DNA from 3 places in the Actinospica acidiphila genome. Region 3 is predicted to be linked to each of the others. Evidence: riboswitches for the same ligand, from Rfam matches in the RefSeq annotation. Region 3 holds a riboswitch; each other region holds the start of a gene.
What was found. A riboswitch is a leader RNA that binds a small molecule or an ion and turns the genes downstream of it on or off. The one in region 3 is predicted to bind cobalamin.

Region 1: another riboswitch for cobalamin. It lies ahead of HXP48_RS10880 (ribonucleoside-diphosphate reductase subunit alpha); the one in region 3 lies ahead of cobN (cobaltochelatase subunit CobN).
Region 2: another riboswitch for cobalamin. It lies ahead of HXP48_RS07450 (energy-coupling factor ABC transporter permease); the one in region 3 lies ahead of cobN (cobaltochelatase subunit CobN).

Annotation. Positions count from the first base shown of each region.
Region 1 is NZ_JABZEM010000002.1:2,513,466-2,519,332, reverse strand. It holds gene HXP48_RS10895 (GlxA family transcriptional regulator) at 1-423, opposite strand, end outside; gene HXP48_RS10890 (hypothetical protein) at 517-738, shown strand; gene HXP48_RS10885 (ribonucleotide-diphosphate reductase subunit beta) at 760-1,716, opposite strand; gene HXP48_RS10880 (ribonucleoside-diphosphate reductase subunit alpha) at 1,773-4,136, opposite strand; cobalamin riboswitch at 4,262-4,432, opposite strand; gene HXP48_RS10875 (GNAT family N-acetyltransferase) at 4,482-4,985, opposite strand; gene mctP (monocarboxylate uptake permease MctP) at 5,066-5,867, opposite strand, start outside.
Region 2 is NZ_JABZEM010000002.1:1,673,178-1,679,044, forward strand. It holds gene HXP48_RS07435 (ABC transporter permease) at 1-684, opposite strand, end outside; gene HXP48_RS07440 (ABC transporter permease) at 681-1,649, opposite strand; gene HXP48_RS07445 (ABC transporter substrate-binding protein) at 1,693-3,285, opposite strand; cobalamin riboswitch at 3,477-3,659, shown strand; gene HXP48_RS07450 (energy-coupling factor ABC transporter permease) at 3,690-4,400, shown strand; gene HXP48_RS07455 (energy-coupling factor ABC transporter substrate-binding protein) at 4,397-4,783, shown strand; gene cbiQ (cobalt ECF transporter T component CbiQ) at 4,791-5,540, shown strand; gene HXP48_RS07465 (energy-coupling factor ABC transporter ATP-binding protein) at 5,537-5,867, shown strand, end outside.
Region 3 is NZ_JABZEM010000002.1:606,615-612,481, forward strand. It holds gene cobN (cobaltochelatase subunit CobN) at 1-1,864, opposite strand, end outside; cobalamin riboswitch at 1,898-2,050, opposite strand; gene HXP48_RS02845 (nitrite/sulfite reductase) at 2,096-3,409, shown strand; gene HXP48_RS02850 (precorrin-8X methylmutase) at 3,435-4,067, shown strand; gene HXP48_RS02855 (precorrin-2 C(20)-methyltransferase) at 4,064-5,551, shown strand; gene HXP48_RS02860 (cobalt-precorrin-6A reductase) at 5,536-5,867, opposite strand, start outside.

The sequences.
Region 1 (5,867 bases), 1.9 Mb from region 3:
CAGATGCGGATAGCGGCGGCTCAGCTCCTCCGCGTGCTTCCAGTGCACCGCGGCCCGCCGGCCCTCCAGCAGCCCGGCGGCGGCCAGCACGAACGCCCCGGAGCACACGCTCAGCACCCGCGCGCCCCGGTCCACCGCCCGGCGCAGCGCGTCCAGCATCTCGGGTGGGAACTCCCGGGAGGTGTAGGAAACGCCGGCGGGCACGGTGATCAGGTCGGCCGCGTCCAGCCGGTCCAGGCCGTGCTCGGTCTGGAGCGTGAAACCGGCGCTGGCGCGCACCGAGGCCCCCTCCGCAGAGACGACCGCGAAGTCGTACACCGGCAGCCCGTCGTCGCTGCGGTCGATGCCGAAGACCTCGCAGACCACGCCGAGTTCGAACGGATTCACGCCGTCGAGCAGGACGGCCGCCACATTCCGGAGCATGGCTCCAGTGTGCCTCGCCGTTGGCAGTAAATCGAGGGTGCACGACAGTCCTGCCACTCCTCGTAAGGAGCGTCCGGCGGCACAGTGGTGTCCATGAACACGACGCAGACAGAAGCACTGATCGCGATGGTGGCCGTTCTCGGCCTGTTCGTCCTCATGGTCGCGCCCGCCGTGATCGGCATCCTGCGCGACCGCCGCATCGACCGGCAGATCCGGCGGGCCCGGGCCACCCTGGTCACCGAGCCGCCCGGTATGCCGGCCGCGTCCCGGCCGGAGCACCGGGCCGCCTCCCGCCGCCACGCACGCGCGGCGTGAGACGGCCCCGGCGCGCGGGCCCTAGAAGTCCTCGTCCAGGTCGACCGTGCCCTCCACGGCGACCTGGTACGCGGACGGACGGCGTTCGAAGAAGTTGGTCAGCTCCTGCACGCCCTGCAGCTCCATGAACGAGAACGGGTTCTCCGAGCCGTACACCGGCGCGAAGCCCAGCCGCACCAGACGCTGGTCGGCGACGCACTCCAGGTACTGCCGCATCGACGCGGTGTTCATGCCGGGCAGCCCGTCCCCGCACAGGTCACGGGCGAACTGCAGCTCCGCCGCGACGGCCTCGCGGAGCATGTCGGTGACCTGCCGCCCGAGCTCCTCGTCGAACAGCTCCGGCTCCTCCTTGCGCACGGTGTCCACCACGTCGAAGGCGAAGCTCATGTGCATCGTCTCGTCGCGGAACACCCAGTTGGTGCCGGTCGCCAGCCCGTGCAGCAGACCCCGGCTGCGGAACCAGTAGACGTAGGCGAAGGCGCCGTAGAAGAACAGCCCTTCGATGCAGGCCGCGAAGCAGATGAGGTTCAGCAGGAAGCGGCGCCGGTCGGCCCGCGACTCCAGCCGGTCGATCTTCTCCACCGAGTCCATCCACCGGAAGCAGAACTCGGCCTTCTCCCGGATGGACGGGATGTTCTCCACGGCCGCGAAGGCCGCCGCCCGGTCGTCCGGATCGGGCAGGTAGGTGTCCAGCAGGGTCAGGTAGAACTGGACGTGCACGGCCTCCTCGAACAGCTGCCGTGACAGGTACAGCCGCGCCTCGGGCGAGTTGATGTGCTTGTACAGCGTCAGCACCAGGTTGTTCGCCACGATCGAGTCGCCGGTGGCGAAGAACGCCACGAGCCGGCCGATCAGATGCTGCTCCTCGGGCGTCAGCTTCGCCAGGTCGGCGACGTCCGAGTGCAGGTCCACCTCCTCGACATGCCAGGTGTTCTTGATCGCGTCCCGGTAGCGCTCGTAGAAGTCCGGGTAGCGCATGGGGCGCAGGGTCAGCTCGAAGCCGGGGTCGAGCAGGTTCTTGGTCGTGCTGGTGGTCACTGGCAGGCCTCGCAGGATTCGGGGTTCTCGAGGGAGCAGGCGACGGCCTCGGGGTCGGCCGGCTGCTGGACGGGGACGGGTACGGCGGCGCGGGCCGCGCGGGCGATCCGGGTCGCCGGACGGGAACGCAGGTAGTAGGTGGTCTTCAGCCCCTGCTTCCAGGCGTAGGCGTACATCGAGGAGAGCTTCCCGATGGTCGGCGTCTCCAGGAACAGGTTGAGCGACTGCGCCTGGTCCAGGAACGGGGTCCGGGCGGCGGCCATGTCGATCAGGCCGCGCTGCGGGATCTCCCACGCCGTGCGGTACAGCCGCCGTACGTCCTCGGGGATCCACGCGAAGTCCTGCACCGAGCCGTTCGCCTCGCGCAGCGCCTCACGGGTGCGCGCGTCCCACACGCCCAGCCGCTTGAGGTCCTCCACCAGGTACGAGTTGACCTGGAGGAACTCCCCGGACAGCGTCTCGCGCTTGAACAGGTTGGACACCTGCGGCTCGATGCACTCGTACACGCCCGCGATCGATGCGATGGTCGCGGTGGGCGCGATCGCCAGCAGCAGCGCGTTGCGCAGGCCCGTCGCGGCGATCCGCGACCGCAGTGCTTCCCAGCGCTCCGGCCAGGCGAGCTCGACTCCGTAGTGGTCGGGGTGCAGCACGCCCCGCGCGGTGCGGGTCTTCTCCCAGGCGGGCAGCGGACCGTGCCGCTCCGCGAGACCGGCGGACGTCTCGTACGCGGCGAGCATGATGCGCTCGGCGATCCGGGTGGACAGCGCCTTCGCCTCGGGGGAGTCGAAGGGCACGCGCAGCCGGAAGAACACGTCCTGCAGCCCCATCACGCCCAGACCCACCGGGCGCCAGCGGCTGTTGGACCGGGACGCCTCCCCGGTCGGGTAGAAGTTGATGTCGACCACCCGGTCCAGGAACGTCACGGCGGTGCGGACCGCCGCGTCCAGGCGCTCCCAGTCCATGCCGTCCGGGCCCGCGAAGGCCGCGAGGTTGACCGAGCCGAGGTTGCAGACCGCCGTCTCCCCGTCGTCGGTGACCTCCAGGATCTCCGTGCACAGGTTGGAGGAGTGGACGACGTGACCCGGTTCGGCGGTCTGGTTGGCGGTGCGGTTGGCGGTGTCCTTGAAGGTCATCCAGCCGTTGCCGGTCTGCGCGAGGGTGCGCATCATCCGGCCGTACAGCTCGCGCGCCGGGAGCGTCCTGCGGGCCAGGCCCTTCGCCTCGGCGGCTCGGTAGGCCGCGTCGAACTCCTCGCCCCACAGGTCGACCAGCTCGGGCACGTCGACGGGGGAGAACAGCGACCATGGGGCGTCTGCGTCGACCCGGCGCATGAACTCGTCCGGGACCCAGTGCGCCAGGTTCAGATTGTGCGTACGGCGGGCGTCCTCACCGGTGTTGTCGCGCAGCTCCAGAAACTCCTCGACGTCCGCGTGCCAGGTCTCCAGGTAGACCGCGGCGGCGCCCTTGCGCCGGCCGCCCTGGTTCACGGCGGCGACCGAGGCGTCCAGCGTCTTCAGGAACGGGACGATGCCGTTGGAGTGCCCGTTGGTGCCGCGGATCAGCGAACCCCGGGCGCGGACGCGGGAGAAGGACAGACCGATGCCGCCGGCGTGCTTCGAGAGGCGGGCGACCTGGTGGTAGCGCTCGTAGAGGGAGTCCAGCTCGTCCTTGGGGGAGTCCAGGAGGTAGCAGGACGACATCTGCGGGTGGCGGGTGCCGGAGTTGAACAGCGTGGGGGAGGAGGGCAGGTAGTCCAGCCGGCTCATCAGCCCGTACAGCGCGGCGACGTCCTCCAGCGCCCGCTCGCTCTCGTCCTCGGCGAGCCCGCAGGCCACCCGCAGCAGGAAGTGCTGGGGCGTCTCGACGACCTTGCGGGTGACCGGGTGGCGCAGCAGGTAGCGGCTGTGCAGGGTGCGCAGGCCGAAGTAGCCGAACCGGTCGTCGGCGTCCGTGTCGACCAGCGCGTCCAGACGGGCCGCGTGGAGCCGGACGAACGCGGCGGTGCGGTCGCCGATCAGGCCCTCCCGGTGACCGGCGGCCACCGAGCCGGTGAACGAGGTGACGCCCTGCGAGGCGGCCTCGGCGCGGATGCCGAGGGTGAGCAGCCGGGCGGCGAGCCGGGAGTAGGCGGGGTCCTCGGAGATCAGCCCGGCCGCCGCCTCGGTGGCCAGGTCCCGCAGCTCCGCCTCGTCGGCGGAGGCGGACCGGCCGCGCAGCGCGGCCGCGGCCACCCGGCCGGCGTCGGCGTCGGGCAGGTCGGCGGTCAGCTGGGTCAGGGTCCGCAGCAGCGCGGCCCCGGGGCCGTCACTGTCCTCGGTCACGCGGGTCGCTGAAGCCGGATCGGCTGGCGCGATGGTCACGTGTGGCTCTCCCTCGCTCGGCACGGGGGCCTCGAAGAGCGCAGGGGGCAGCACACGAACGCACGCGGCGTCGCGTCCACCGGCCCATTCCGCGAGGCCCGGACGTCAGGGCACCCGGACCGGAAGGGCCGGGCGCACTGTCGGCAGGTCCTCGGACTGACTCCCGTGCGCGCCCGTGGGCAGGCATGGGTACACCGTTGCGGGACAGTTCCGGATTCGCACCGGATTCCCCTGCGGCGACAGCGAGCATGAGCATACATCTTGTGCCGGGTGTCGCCGACGGACCCATATGTTGTGTCGCGCTGGGGTTATGGTGGGGTCGGACGGAAGGGCTGCGCCCGGCCGTCAGAGCGTCAGTTCGTAGACCAGCAGCATGATGTCGTCGAGCTCCGGCAGCGGGTTCCAGTCCCGCCCGGGGGCCCGCGTGAAGCCCAGCCGCTCGTACACCCGGTGCGCGGAGTGCATCGTGCGCTGCGTGGACAGCACCATGCGGGTGCGGCCGAGCGCCCGCGCCCGGTCGACGCAGGCGCGCACCAGGGCCTCACCGGCGCCCCGGCCGCGGTGGGCGGGGGAGACGGCCAGCATCCGTATCTCCGCCTCGCTGGGCTCCGCGATGTCGGCCATGGGCCCGGGGCCGGGCACGAAGGTCACCCCGCCCAGCAGCGCGCCGTCCGCCACGGCGACCAGCACCTCGGCGGCCGCCGCCCGCTTGCCCACGTCCCGCAGCTCGTCCAGGTAGGAGTCGGACTCCCCGAAGTCCAGCAGCCCGTCGCCGAGATAGGCCTGAGCGGTGATCTCACCGAGGTCCGCGTGCTCGCCGGGCGTCGCCGGCCGGATGACGATGTCCATGCGGGGGAGTCTGCCGCACGGGCACGACAGCGGGCCGCCGGTTTTCCACCGGCGGCCCGCTGCCCTGCGTGTGAACGGCGTCAGTGCTTGCTGTCCGCCGTGGCCGGCGGGAGCTCCACCTGCACGCCCGGGTCGCCGGCGTCCGCCGTGTAGTCGCGCGGCTCGGTCTCGTCGACGCCGTCCGGCGCCTTGACCGCCCGCATGACGAAGGTCAGGACGACCGTGACCAGCACGTTGATCACGAAGGCGGTGAGACCGATGTAGCCGATCTCCCCGATGCCCGGGATCTCCTTGGCGGAGCCGCCGAAGTGCTTCTGCGTCGGCGACGCCACCCCGTACGCGGCGACCGTGCCGTAGATCATGCCGACCGCCCAGCCGCCGATCAGCGCCCAGCGGTGGAACCAGCGGGTGAACAGGCCGCCCACCAGCGCCGGGAAGGTCTGCAGGATCCAGATGCCGCCCAGCAGCTGGAAGTTGATCGCGACGGTCTTGTCCATGGTCAGGACGAAGACCAGCGCGCCCACCTTCACCAGCAGGGACACGATCTTGGAGACCGCGGTCTCCTGCTTGGGCGTCGCGTCCGGCTTGATGAAGTCCTTGTAGATGTTGCGGGTGAACAGGTTCGCCGCCGCGATCGACATGATCGCCGCCGGCACCAGCGCGCCGATGCCGATCGCCGCGAAAGCCACCCCGGCGAACCAGTCCGGGAACATGTTCTCGAACAGCTGCGGGATGGCCAGCTGGCCGTTCTGCACCTTCACCCCGGCCGCGATCGCCATGAACCCGAGCAGCGCCAGCAGGCCCAGCATCAGCGAGTACAGCGGCAGGATCGTGGTGTTGCGGCGGATCACCTCACGGCTGCGCGAGGACAGCGTCGCGGTG
Region 2 (5,867 bases), 1.1 Mb from region 3:
CAGGGCCGACTCGTGCCACATGGCGTGCGGCACCATCAGCACGGCGGCGAGACCGGCCTGCGGCAGCACGCCCGGCAGCAGGTGGCGTACGGTCACCCGCCACCGGCTCGCCCCGCCGGACACGGCGGCGTCGACGAACGGCCGGGACCGCAGCGACAGCACCTCCGCGCGGACGATGCGCGCGGTGGACAGCCAGTGCGTGAGGGCGACGGAGATCACCACCGGCCAGACGCCCGGCCGGAACATGGCCACGATGAAGATGCCGAGCAGCAGGTGCGGTACGGAGGACAGGGTGTCGACCAGCCGCATCACCAGGCGGTCGGCCCGGCCGCCCAGCGCCCCGGCGGCGGCCCCCACGGCCGTGCCGATCACGGTGGCGGTGAGCGCGGCGACCACGCCCACCAGCAGCGACACCCGCAGCCCGTAGACGCAGCGCAGCAGCAGGTCGCGGCCCACGTCGTCGGTGCCGAACAGGTGTGCCCAGCTGGGCGGTCGCAGCTTGGCGGCCAGGTCGACGGCCTGCTGGTCGAGCTGGACCAGCGGCGGGACCAGCAGCACGGCCAGCACGGTCACGGCGACCAGGGTGGCGGAGACGCGCAGCCGCAGGGCGTGTGTGGAGCGGCGGGCGGCGCCGTGCGCGCGCCAGGCCGGCTTCGTGTCCGCCACGTCGACGTCGGTCGTCACATCTCCTCCAGCTTCACCCTCGGGTCGATCAGCCCGTAGAGCAGGTCGGCGAGCAGGTTGCCGGCGAGCACGGCGGCGGTGGCGAGCGTGGTGAGCGCGGCGAGCAGCGGGAAGTCGACCGCGGTGGCGGCCTCCACGGTGGCCGAGGCGATGCCGGGCCAGCTGAAGACGGTCTCCACCAGCAGCGCGCCCGTGATGAGTTCCGGCACGCGGGAGCCGATGAGGGTGAGCACCGGCAGCAGCCCGGAGCGCAGGGCGTGGCCGAGCAGCACGGTGCGTTCGCTGAGGCCGCGCGCCCTCGCCCCGCGCACGGGGTCCTCCGCGAGCGCGTCGCCGACGCCCTGCCGGACGTAGAGCGTGAACCAAGGCAGCTGGGAGACGGCGAGGACGCCGGCGGGGAGGATCAGGTGCTCGGTCAGGCCGCCGAAGGTGACCCGGTCGCTGCCGGTGTCGGTGAGGCCGCCCGCCGGGAGGACGTCCAGCTGGAGGGCGAACAGCCACACCGCGAGGAGCGCGATCCAGAAGACCGGGGCGGCCTCCAGGACGTAGGCGGCGGAGGTGACCGCGCGGTCCGTGAGGGAGCCGGGGCGGCGGGCGGCGAGCACGCCGAGGAGCGTGCCGAGCAGGACGGCGGCGGCGAACGCGACGGCGCACAGCAGCGTGGACCACAGCAGCCGTTCGCCGATGACCTCGGCCACCGGCTGCCGCATCACCGCGGACTGGCCGAGGTCGCCGCCGAGGGCGGAGGTCAGCCAGTCCCACCAGCGGGCGGTGAACGGCCGGTCCACGCCGAGGTTCTCCCGCAGCCGGTCCAGGGTCTCCTGGTCGGCGCCGAGCGCGGCCGTGCCCGCGTACGCCCTCACCGGGTCGAACGGGGACGCGGCGGCGACGGCGAACACGCCGAACGTGACGACGAGGAGCACCGGCACGGCGTGCAGCGCGCGGCGCGCGGTGAGCCGTGCCATCGGGCGCCAGGGGACGCGGGTCGTGGCCCGCCGGGGGCGTGGGTCATGCCGCGGGCTGCCAGTCCTCGACGTTCCACCAGGGTCCGGCGGCGAAGCCGTGTTCGTGCGGTTCGGTCTGGGTGGTGAGGCCCTTCCAGCGGTCGGCGAGCACGTACAGGTGGTCGATGTGGGTGAGGAAGGTGTAGCCGGGGTCCTTCACGAGGGCGCGCTGCAGGGCGTCGTAGGCGGCCTTGCGGGTCTCCGGGTCCTGGCTGCGGCGGCCTGTCTCCAGGGCGCGGTCGACGGCCGGGTTGTCGTAGTGGGCCATGTTGTTGAAGCCGTCGCCGGCGAGGGAGGAGTGCAGCATCGTGTAGAGCCCGAAGTCCGGGTCGCCGGTGCTGCCGAAGCCCGCGAGGACGGCGTCCCGGTTCATGCGGGGCTCGATGACCTCCCAGGTGGCGCTCTCCACCCGGACGTCGATGCCGGCCTTCTTGGCGTCGGAGGCGTAGGCGAGGGCGTGGTCCTGACGGACCTTGTCGCCGGAGGGGTAGTACAGCGTGAAGCGGGCGGGGCGGCCGTCCTTGGCGCGGATGCCGTCCCCGCCCTTCGTCCAGCCGGCGGCGTCGAGGATGCGGCCGGCCGCGGCGAGGTCGCGCGGGCGCTCGGTGTCCTCGGCGAACCACGGGTCGTCGACGGGCAGCGGGCCGTAGGCGGGGCGGCCGGCGCCGTCGAGGATCTTGTCGACCATGGCCTGCCGGTCGACGGCGAGGTCGAGGGCGCGGCGGATCGCGGTGTCGCCGGTGACGGGGTTGCCGCTGGGGAGGGTGACGACGCGGACGTCGTAGGAGGTGGCCCGGTAGGTCTTCTTGTCGTCGTCGCTCTTGAAGGTGGCGGCGAGGTTGGGCGGGAGGACCGCGCCGTCGAGGTCGCCGGAGCGGAGCCGGGTGGCGCGGACGTCGTCGTCGGAGACGATCGCCATGGTGAGCTTCTTCACCTTCGGGGTGCCGCCCCAGTAGTGCGGGTTGGCCTTGAAGGTGAGCTTCTCGCCCTTGCGCCAGTCGACGAGGACGTACGGTCCGGTGCCGACGGGCTTCGTGTTGAAGGCGCCGGTGTTGGGGTCCTGCTCGCCGGCGACGTGCTCGGGCACGATCGGCAGGACCGTGCGGGCGGCGAACGGCGCGTAGGGGTGGTGGAGGGTGAAGACGACCGTGTCGTCGCCCACCGCCCGGACGTCCTTGACGGCCGCGAGTTCGCTCCTGGCGGTGTTGTTGGTGTCCTCGTCGAGGACCGTGCGGTAGGTGAAGACGACGTCCCGCGCGGTCAGCGGCTTGCCGTCGCTGAACTTCACGCCCTCGCGCAGGGTGTACGTGTAGGTGCGTCCGCCGTCCGTGATCCGCGGAAGTGCCCTGGCCAGCGCGGGTTCCAGGGTCATGTCGGCGGTGCGGGCGAGGAGGCCGTCGAACAGCTTGGAGTTGCCGTCCTTGCCGTAGCCGAGGAGCGGGCTGAGGGTGTCGGGCTCGGTGGAGACGCCGATCACCACGGACTCGCCGGCCGCCGCGCCGTCCGCGGTGCCGGAGCCCGGCGCCGAGCAGGCGGAGACCGCCGCGGCCGTCGCCAGCACGGCGGCGGCGCCCCGTATGCGTCGTCGGGTCGTCATCGAACCTCACATCCCTGTTGCTGGAAAATAGCTCTTGCATATTAGTTGCAGGAAGACCTTGCCCAGAACGGCGGCCCCCCAGTCGCCGGGGTTGCCGGGCCGCCCGAACGCGCAGGTGTGCGCCGGGGTCCGAGCCGCCGGGCGCCCTCCGCGCGCCCCCGCCGCCGCTTGTCACCGGGCCGCGACGGGGACTACTGTCACCACGCCTTGGTGACGGGAAATCGGTGCGATACCGGTGCGGCCCTCGCCACTGTGATCGGGAAGTCCGGCTCCGGCCCTCACGGGCAGCCACTGGGTCCTCAAGGACCCGGGAAGGCGGAGCACGGGCGGTGGTACCCGTCAGCCAGGAGACCGGCCAAGGCGCGTCAACCATCCACGAGGTGCTGGAGAGGGTCTGCTGAGCCATGCACATTGCCGAGGGTTTCCTGCCTCCGGCGCACGCGGTCGCCTGGGGCGTCGCGTCGGCGCCGTTCGTCGTCCACGGAGCCCGGTCGCTCATCCGTGACGTCAGAGAGCACCCCGAGAGCACGCTGCTGCTGGGCGCGTCGGGAGCGTTCACGTTCGTCCTGTCCGCGCTGAAACTGCCCTCCGTGACCGGGAGTTGCTCCCACCCCACCGGGACCGGGCTGGGCGCGATCCTGTTCCGGCCGCCGGTCATGGCGGTGCTCGGGACCATCACCCTGCTGTTCCAGGCGCTGCTGCTCGCCCACGGAGGGCTCACCACGCTCGGCGCCAACGTCTTCTCCATGGCGATCGTCGGGCCCTGGGCCGGATACGCCGTCTACCGGCTGCTGCGCCGGTACGACGTGCCGCTGATGGGCGCGGTGTTCTGCGGCGCGTTCGTCGCCGACCTGTCGACGTACTGCGTGACCAGCGTCCAGCTCGCGCTGGCGTTCCCCGACCCGGGCAGCGGATTCCTGGGCGCGCTGGGGAAGTTCGGCTCCATCTTCGCCGTCACGCAGATCCCGCTCGCGGTCAGCGAGGGGTTGCTGACGGTGCTGGTGATGCGCCTGCTGGTGCAGTCCAGCAAGGGCGAGCTGACCCGGCTCGGGGTGCTGGTCACCTCGGCGGCCGGGGGCAAGCAGGCCGAGTCGGCCGAGGCGGTGACCCGGTGAGCCGCAACGCGAAGATCAACACCCTGCTCCTGCTGCTCGTGGCCGCCCTCGCCGTGATCCCGCTGGCGCTGGGGCTCGGCGACCACAAGGAGGAACCGTTCACCGGGGCGGACGGCGAGGCGGAGACCGCGATCACCGAGATCGACCCGGACTACGAGCCGTGGTTCTCACCGCTGTACGAACCGCCGTCCGGGGAGATCGAGTCGGCGCTGTTCGCCCTCCAGGCCGCGCTCGGCGCGGGCGTCCTGGCGTACTACTTCGGGCTGCGTCGCGGACGCCGGCAGGGCGAGGCGCGGGCGCGTGGGCGGGCCGTCACGCAGGACGCGGACGCGGAGGACGCCGACGCGGAGGCGCGCACCGGCGCCGACGGCGGACGGGACTGACCGGCCCGTGCTGCCGATCGACGCGGCGGCGCACAGCAGCCGCTGGCGCCGCCGTCATCCCGTGGACAAGGCCGTCCTCGGTCTCGGCCTCACCGTCCTCGCGATCTCGCTGCCCCCGTGGCCGGGCGCCGCGCTGGTGCTGGTCACCGCGCTGGTGCTGCTGCTCGGCCCGGCGGCGGTGCCGGCCGGGCGGCTGTGGCGGGCGTACCGGGTGCCGCTGGGGTTCTGCGTCACCGGGGCGCTGCCCCTGCTGATGCGGGTGGGCGGGCCCGGCGGTTTCCTGTCGCCCGCCCCCGACGGGCCCCTGCGCGCCGGGGAGTTGCTGCTGCGCACCTCGGCCGCCTCGCTGGGCGTGCTGCTGTTCGCGTTCACCACGCCGATGTCGGACCTGCTGCCACGCCTGGTGCGCGCCGGGGTGCCCGCGCCGCTCGTGGACGTGGCGCTGGTGACGTACCGGATGAGCTTCCTGCTGCTGGACTCGGTGCGCCGGGTGCACCGGGCGCAGGCGGCGCGGCTCGGCCACACCACCCGTGCGGCCACCTGGCGTTCGCTCGGCGGGCTCGGCGCGACCGCGTTCGTGCGGTCCTTCGACCGTGCGGCGCGGCTGCAGACGGGGCTCGCGGGCCGCGGCTACGACGGCGCCCTGCGCGTGCTGGTGCCGGAGGCCCGGGTGTCCGCCCGGTTCACGACCGCGAGCGTGACGCTCCTGGCAGCGCTGGCCGCCCTCACCTTCGTACTGGAAAGGCCCCTGTCGTGAGCGGATCCGTGCTGGTGGCACTGCGGGACGTGTCCTTCGCGTACGAGGAGGGGCCGCCGGTGTTCACCGGGCTCGACTTCGAGGTGCGCGAGGGGAGGGCGCTGGCCCTGCTGGGGCGCAACGGCAGCGGCAAGACCACCCTGATGCGGCTGCTGAGCGGCGGACTGCGCCCGCACGGAGGGGAGTTGAGGCTGTCGGGCCGTGCGGTGCGGTACGACAGGAAGGGGCTGACGGCGCTGCGCACCACCGTGCAGCTGGTGGTGCAGGACCCGGACGACCAGTTGTTCGCGGCGTCCGTGGGGCAGGACGTGTCGTTCGGGCCGCTGA
Region 3 (5,867 bases):
CCATGGCGGCGATCTGGGCGTACTCGTCGAGGAGTTGCTCCAGGCGGGCGATGTCGCCGTAGGAGTCGGCGCGGGCCATCGGCGGGACCAGGTGGTCGACCAGAGTCGCGTGGACGCGCCGCTTGGCCTGGGTGCCCTCGCCGGGGTCGTTGACCAGGAAGGGGTAGATCAAGGGAAGGTCGCCGAGAGCGGCGTCGGGGCCGCAGGCGGCGGAAAGGCCGGCGTTCTTGCCGGGCAGCCACTCCAGGTTGCCGTGCTTGCCGAGGTGGATCATCGCGTCCGCGCCGAAGCCGCCGTCGTCGGCCCGTGCGGCGATCCAGCGGTAGGCGGCCAGGTAGTGGTGCGAGGGCGGCAGGTCGGGATCGTGGTAGATGGCGATGGGGTTCTCGCCGAAGCCGCGCGGGGGTTGGATGAGGACCAGCAGGTTGCCGAAGCGCAGGGCCGCCAGGACGATGTCGCCCTCGGGGTTGCGGCTGCGGTCGACGAACATCTCGCCCGGCGCCGGGCCCCAGTGCTCCTCGACTGCCGTGCGCAGCTCCTCGGGGAGCGTCGCGTACCAGCGTCGGTAGTCGGCCGCGGGGATACGGACCGGGTTGCGGGCGAGCTGTTCCTCGGTGAGCCAGTCCTGGTCGTGGCCGCCCGCCTCGATCAGCGCGCGGATCAGTTCGTCGCCGTCGCCGGAGCCCAGGCCCGGGACCTCGGCGCCGGAGCCGAAGTCGTAGCCCTCGTCGCGCAGTCGGCGCAGCAGGGCCACCGCGCTGGCAGGGGTGTCCAGACCGACCGCGTTGCCGATGCGGGAGTGTTTGGTCGGATACGCGGACAGCACCACGGCCAGGCGCTTGTCGGCGGCCGGGATGTGCCGCAGGCGGGCGTGGCGTACGGCGATGCCGGCAACGCGGGCGGCACGCTCGGGGTCGGCGACGTAGGCCGGGAGACCGTCGGCGTCGATCTCCTTGAAGGAGAACGGGACGGTGATGAGGCGTCCGTCGAACTCGGGCACGGCGATCTGGCTCGCGGCATCGAGTGGGGACACGCCCTCGTCGTTGCCCTCCCAGTCGGCGCGGGAGCCGGTCAGGCACAGGGCTTGGAGGATGGGCACGTCCAGCGCGGTGAGGGCGCCCGCGTCCCACGACTCGTCGTCGCCGCCCGCGGACGCGTCGGCGGGCCTGGTGCCGCCGGCCGCCAGGACGGTGGTCACGATCGCGTCGGCCGCGCGCAGTTCCTCGATCAGCCCGGGCTCGGGAGCACGCAGCGAAGCCACGTAGAGGGGCAGCGGGTGGCCGCCCGCGTTCTCGACGGCCTCGCAGAGGGCGTGGACGAAGGCGGTGTTGCCGCTCATGTGGTGGGCGCGGTAGTAGAGCACCGCGACGGTTGGGCCGTCGGTGTCCGCGCGGGGCGTGCGCTCCAGGCGCCCCCAGGCGGGGGCGGGTGCCGGCGAGTCGAAGCCGTGACCGGTGAGCAGGACGGTGTCGGACAGGAAGCGGGCGAGTTGCTCCAGGTTGGCCGGTCCGCCGTGGGCGAGGTACGCGTGTGCCTCGGCCGCGATGCCGACGGGGACGGTGGAGGCGGCCATCAGCTGGGCGTCCGGGGCCTGCTCGCCGGTGAGGACGACGACCGGGCGGCCGTCGGCGAGCAGCAGGTCCAGCCCTTCCTGCCAGGCGCGCAGGCCACCGAGGAGGCGTACGACGACGAGGCCGGCTCCGTCGAGGAGAGCGGGCAGGTCGTCGAGGGGGAGGCGGGTGGGGTTGGCGAAGCGGTAGGGCACCGGGCCGTCCGCCGCGCGGGCGCTGAGCAGGTCGGTGTCGGACGTCGACAGGAGCAGGATGCTGGGGTGCGGAGCGCGATCCCCGGACGTGTGCGGCATGCGGCGTCTGGCCTTCCTCGGGGTCCGCGCCCCGGGCGGTGATGGACGGCGGGAGTTCCTGGCTCACCCGGCCTCGTGCTGGCCGGGCTCACAGTGGCGGGACCGCGCCGGATTCGCACCGGGCTTCCTCCCCTGTCGCCGTCATGGCGGTGGTGGACCGAATGATCCACCGAGAAGCATAGTAAGGGTCACGGCAAGAGGGCGGGGCGTACATCCCGTGTGACGGTCGGTATGCTCGCCGCCATGTCCACGCCCCCTCTGCCTTCATCGCCCCAGGCCACCGCGGTCTCACGGGACCGCGGTGACGCCTGCCCGGGCGCGCTGCGGCTGCACGCCGCCGACGACGGTGCGCTGGCGCGGATCCGCATTCCCGGCGGCGTCCTCGGATTGCGGCAGGCCGAGGCGCTCGCGGACGCGGCCCGGCACCTGGGCGATGGAGATCTTCATCTCACTTCACGGGGCAATGTGCAGCTACGGGGGCTGCGCGACAGCTGTGGAGCGGAACTGGCCGGACTGCTTGACAGCGTGGGCCTGCTCCCTTCGCACGCGCACGACCGGGTGCGCAACATCGTCGCCTCGCCGTTGTCCGGTCTGGACGGGGGCGGCAAGCGGGATGTACGGCCCTGGCTGGAGTCCCTCGACACCGCGCTGTGCAGGAGCGAGGCGGTGCGGGAACTGTCGGGCCGGTTCCTGTTCGCACTCGACGACGGACGCGGGGACGTGGCCGCGCTCGGAGCCGACGTGACCGTGCGCGCGGCCACCGGCGGAGCGCTGCTCGGCCTCGGCTCGGCGGGCGAAGGCTGGCTCGTGTCCGCCGACGACGCGGCCCGTGCCGCGCTGTCGGCTGCCGAAGCCTTCCTCGACGTCGCGCGACAGAACGGTGTCCAGGTCTGGCGGGTGGACGAACTGGGAATCGAGAGGGACACGTTGGCACGTGCGGTGCGGCGCCGCCTGTCGGCTGCGGGCATCGCGTGCGTCGAGGCGTCACGAGGCGCGGCACGCGCGGAAGGGCCCCGTCCCGGCGTCATCGGCTCCGCCCTTTCCGTCCACGCTCCCCTGGGCCGCGTCACGACCGCGCAGTGGCGCGAGCTGATCCGGGCCGCCGCCCGCGCTCAGGGCGGTGAGCTGCGGGTGACGCCGTGGCGCGGCATCGTCGTGCCCACCCCGGGCGCGAGTGCTGCGGATACGGCCGACGCTCTTGACCGCCTCGCGGACACCGGCCTGGTCACCGACGCCTCTTCCCCCTGGCCGCGCGTCGGCGCCTGCATCGGCCGACCGGGGTGCGGCAGGTCCCACTCCGACGTACGGACCGACGCGGCGCGCGCGGTGGCCGCCGTGGGCCGGTCCCGCCTGCCGCTGTACTGGTCCGGCTGCGAACGGCGTTGCGGCCGACCGCACGGCGACCGGATCGACGTGGTGGCCGCGCCGGACGGCGGCTACCACCTCACCGAGACCGTCCGGGACCGACCGCCGCGCACTGTTCCGTTGAACGACCCCGCCCGCCTCGGCACAGCCCTGGCGACCCTCACCTCATCCGCCGTATGACGATCGAGAGCAGCGAGAAGACATCGTGACCACATACGACTACGAGAAGGACGGGCCGGCCATCTACCGCCAGTCCTTCGCCACCATCCGCGCGGAGGCCGATCTCACGGCCCTGCCCGTCGACGTCGGCCAGGTCGCGGTCCGGATGATCCACGCCTGCGGCATGGTCGACCTCGTCCGTGACCTGTCCTGGACCCCCGGGGTGGTCACCCGCGCCCGCGAAGCCCTCCGTGCCGGCGCGCCGATCCTCTGCGACGTGCAGATGGTCGCCAGCGGCGTCACGCGCAGGCGGTTGCCCGCGGACAACGACGTCCTGTGCACCCTGTCCGACCCGGCCGTCCCCGACTTGGCCGCCAGGCTCGGCACCACCCGCAGCGCCGCCGCCCTGGAGCTGTGGCGCGACCGGCTGGAGGGGGCCGTGGTCGCCGTCGGCAACGCGCCCACCGCGCTCTTCCGCCTCCTGGAGATGATCGAGGAGGGGGCGCCCCGGCCGGCCGCCGTCATCGGCGTGCCCGTCGGCTTCGTCGGAGCCGCCGAGTCCAAGGACGCCCTGGCCGCCCACCCCTCGGGCCTGGAGCACCTGGTCGTGCGGGGCCGTCGCGGCGGCAGCGCCATCGCCGCCGCCGCACTCAACGCGATCGCGAGCGAGGAAGAATGAGCGGCAAGCTGTACGGAGTCGGGCTCGGTCCCGGCGATCCGTCCCTGATGACGGTACGGGCCGTGGAGGCCATCGCCGAGGCCGACGTGATCGCCTATCACAGCGCCCGTCACGGCCGGTCGATCGCCCGTTCCATCGCGGCGAAGCACATCCGTGCCGACCACGTCGAGGAGCCTCTGGTCTACCCCGTCACCACCGAGACCACCGACCATCCCGGCGGCTACCAGGGCGCCATCGACGAGTTCTACGCCGAGGCGGCGGCCCGGCTCGCCGCCCACCTGGACGCGGGCCGCACGGTCGCCGTCCTCGCGGAAGGCGACCCGCTCTTCTACGGCTCCTACATGCACATGCACAAGCGGCTCGCCGACCGCTACGACACCGAGGTGGTCCCCGGTGTCACCTCGGTGTCCGCCGCCGCGGCCCGCCTGGGCACGCCGCTCGCCGAGGGCGAGGAGGTACTGACCATCCTGCCGGGCACGCTGCCCGAGGAGGAACTGACGGCGCGCCTGGCCTCGACGGACGCGGCCGTGGTGATGAAGCTGGGGCGCACCTTCCCCAAGGTGCGCCGAGCGCTGGAGCGTTCGGGGCGGCTCGACGCCGCCCGGTACGTGGAGCGGGCCACGATGGCGGGGGAGCGTCTCGCGGAACTGGCCGACGTGGAGGCCGAGTCGGTGCCGTACTTCTCGGTGGCGGTGCTGCCGAGCCAGGTCGACGCCGAGCGTGGCGCGCCCGGGCGCGGAGAGGTCGTGGTCGTCGGGACCGGGCCGGCGGGGCCGCTGTGGCTCACACCCGAGAGCCGGGGCGTGCTGGCCGCGGCCGACGACCTGGTCGGCTACACCACCTATCTGGACCGGGTTCCGGTACGTGCCGGGCAGGAACGCCACGGCTCCGACAACCGGGTCGAGGCCGAGCGGGCCGAGTTCGCGCTGCAACTCGCCCGCCGGGGGCGGCGAGTGGCCGTCGTGTCGGGCGGCGACCCCGGGGTCTTCGCCATGGCCACCGCCGTTCTGGAGGTCGCCTCCACACAGGAGTACGCGGACGTGCCCGTGCGCGTGCTGCCCGGGGTGACCGCCGCCAACGCCGCCGCCGCCCGCGCGGGCGCCCCGCTCGGCCACGACTACGCCACGATCTCCCTGTCCGACCGGCTCAAGCCCTGGGAGGTCATCGCGGAGCGGTTGCGCGCGGCGGCCTCGGCGGACCTGGTGCTGGCCCTGTACAACCCCGGTTCGCGCAGCCGGACGTGGCAGGTCGGCAAGGCCCGCGAACTGCTGCTGGAGCATCGGGCACCGGACACACCGGTCGTGGTGGCGCGGGACGTGGGCGGCACCGGCGAACGGGTGCGCGTCGTACGGCTGACGGACCTGGACCCGGCCGAGGTCGACATGCGCACGATCCTTCTGGTCGGCTCCTCGCAGACCCGGGTCGTGCGGCGCGGCGACGGTGAAGAGGTCGTCTGGACGCCCCGCCGCTACCCGGAGACGTGAGAGTTTCGTCGCCCCGGAGGCATTCGGCGCGCGTGTGCCTGCCGGATCCACCGCGCCGCCTCCTCGGGCGTGGCGACGACCGGCACTCCTTCGGGCACCGGTGGTCTGCGCACCACGACCACGGGCACCCCCGCCTCGCGGGCGGCCGCCAGTTTCGGCGCGGTGGCCGCTCCCCCGCTGTCCTTGGTGACCAGTACGTCGATCCGGTGCCGGCGCAGCAGTTCACGCTCTCCGTCGAGGGTGAACGGGCCGCGGTCGAGCAGCACTTCCGTGCGGGGCGGACACGGTGCCCCGGGTGCGTCGACGGACCGTACGA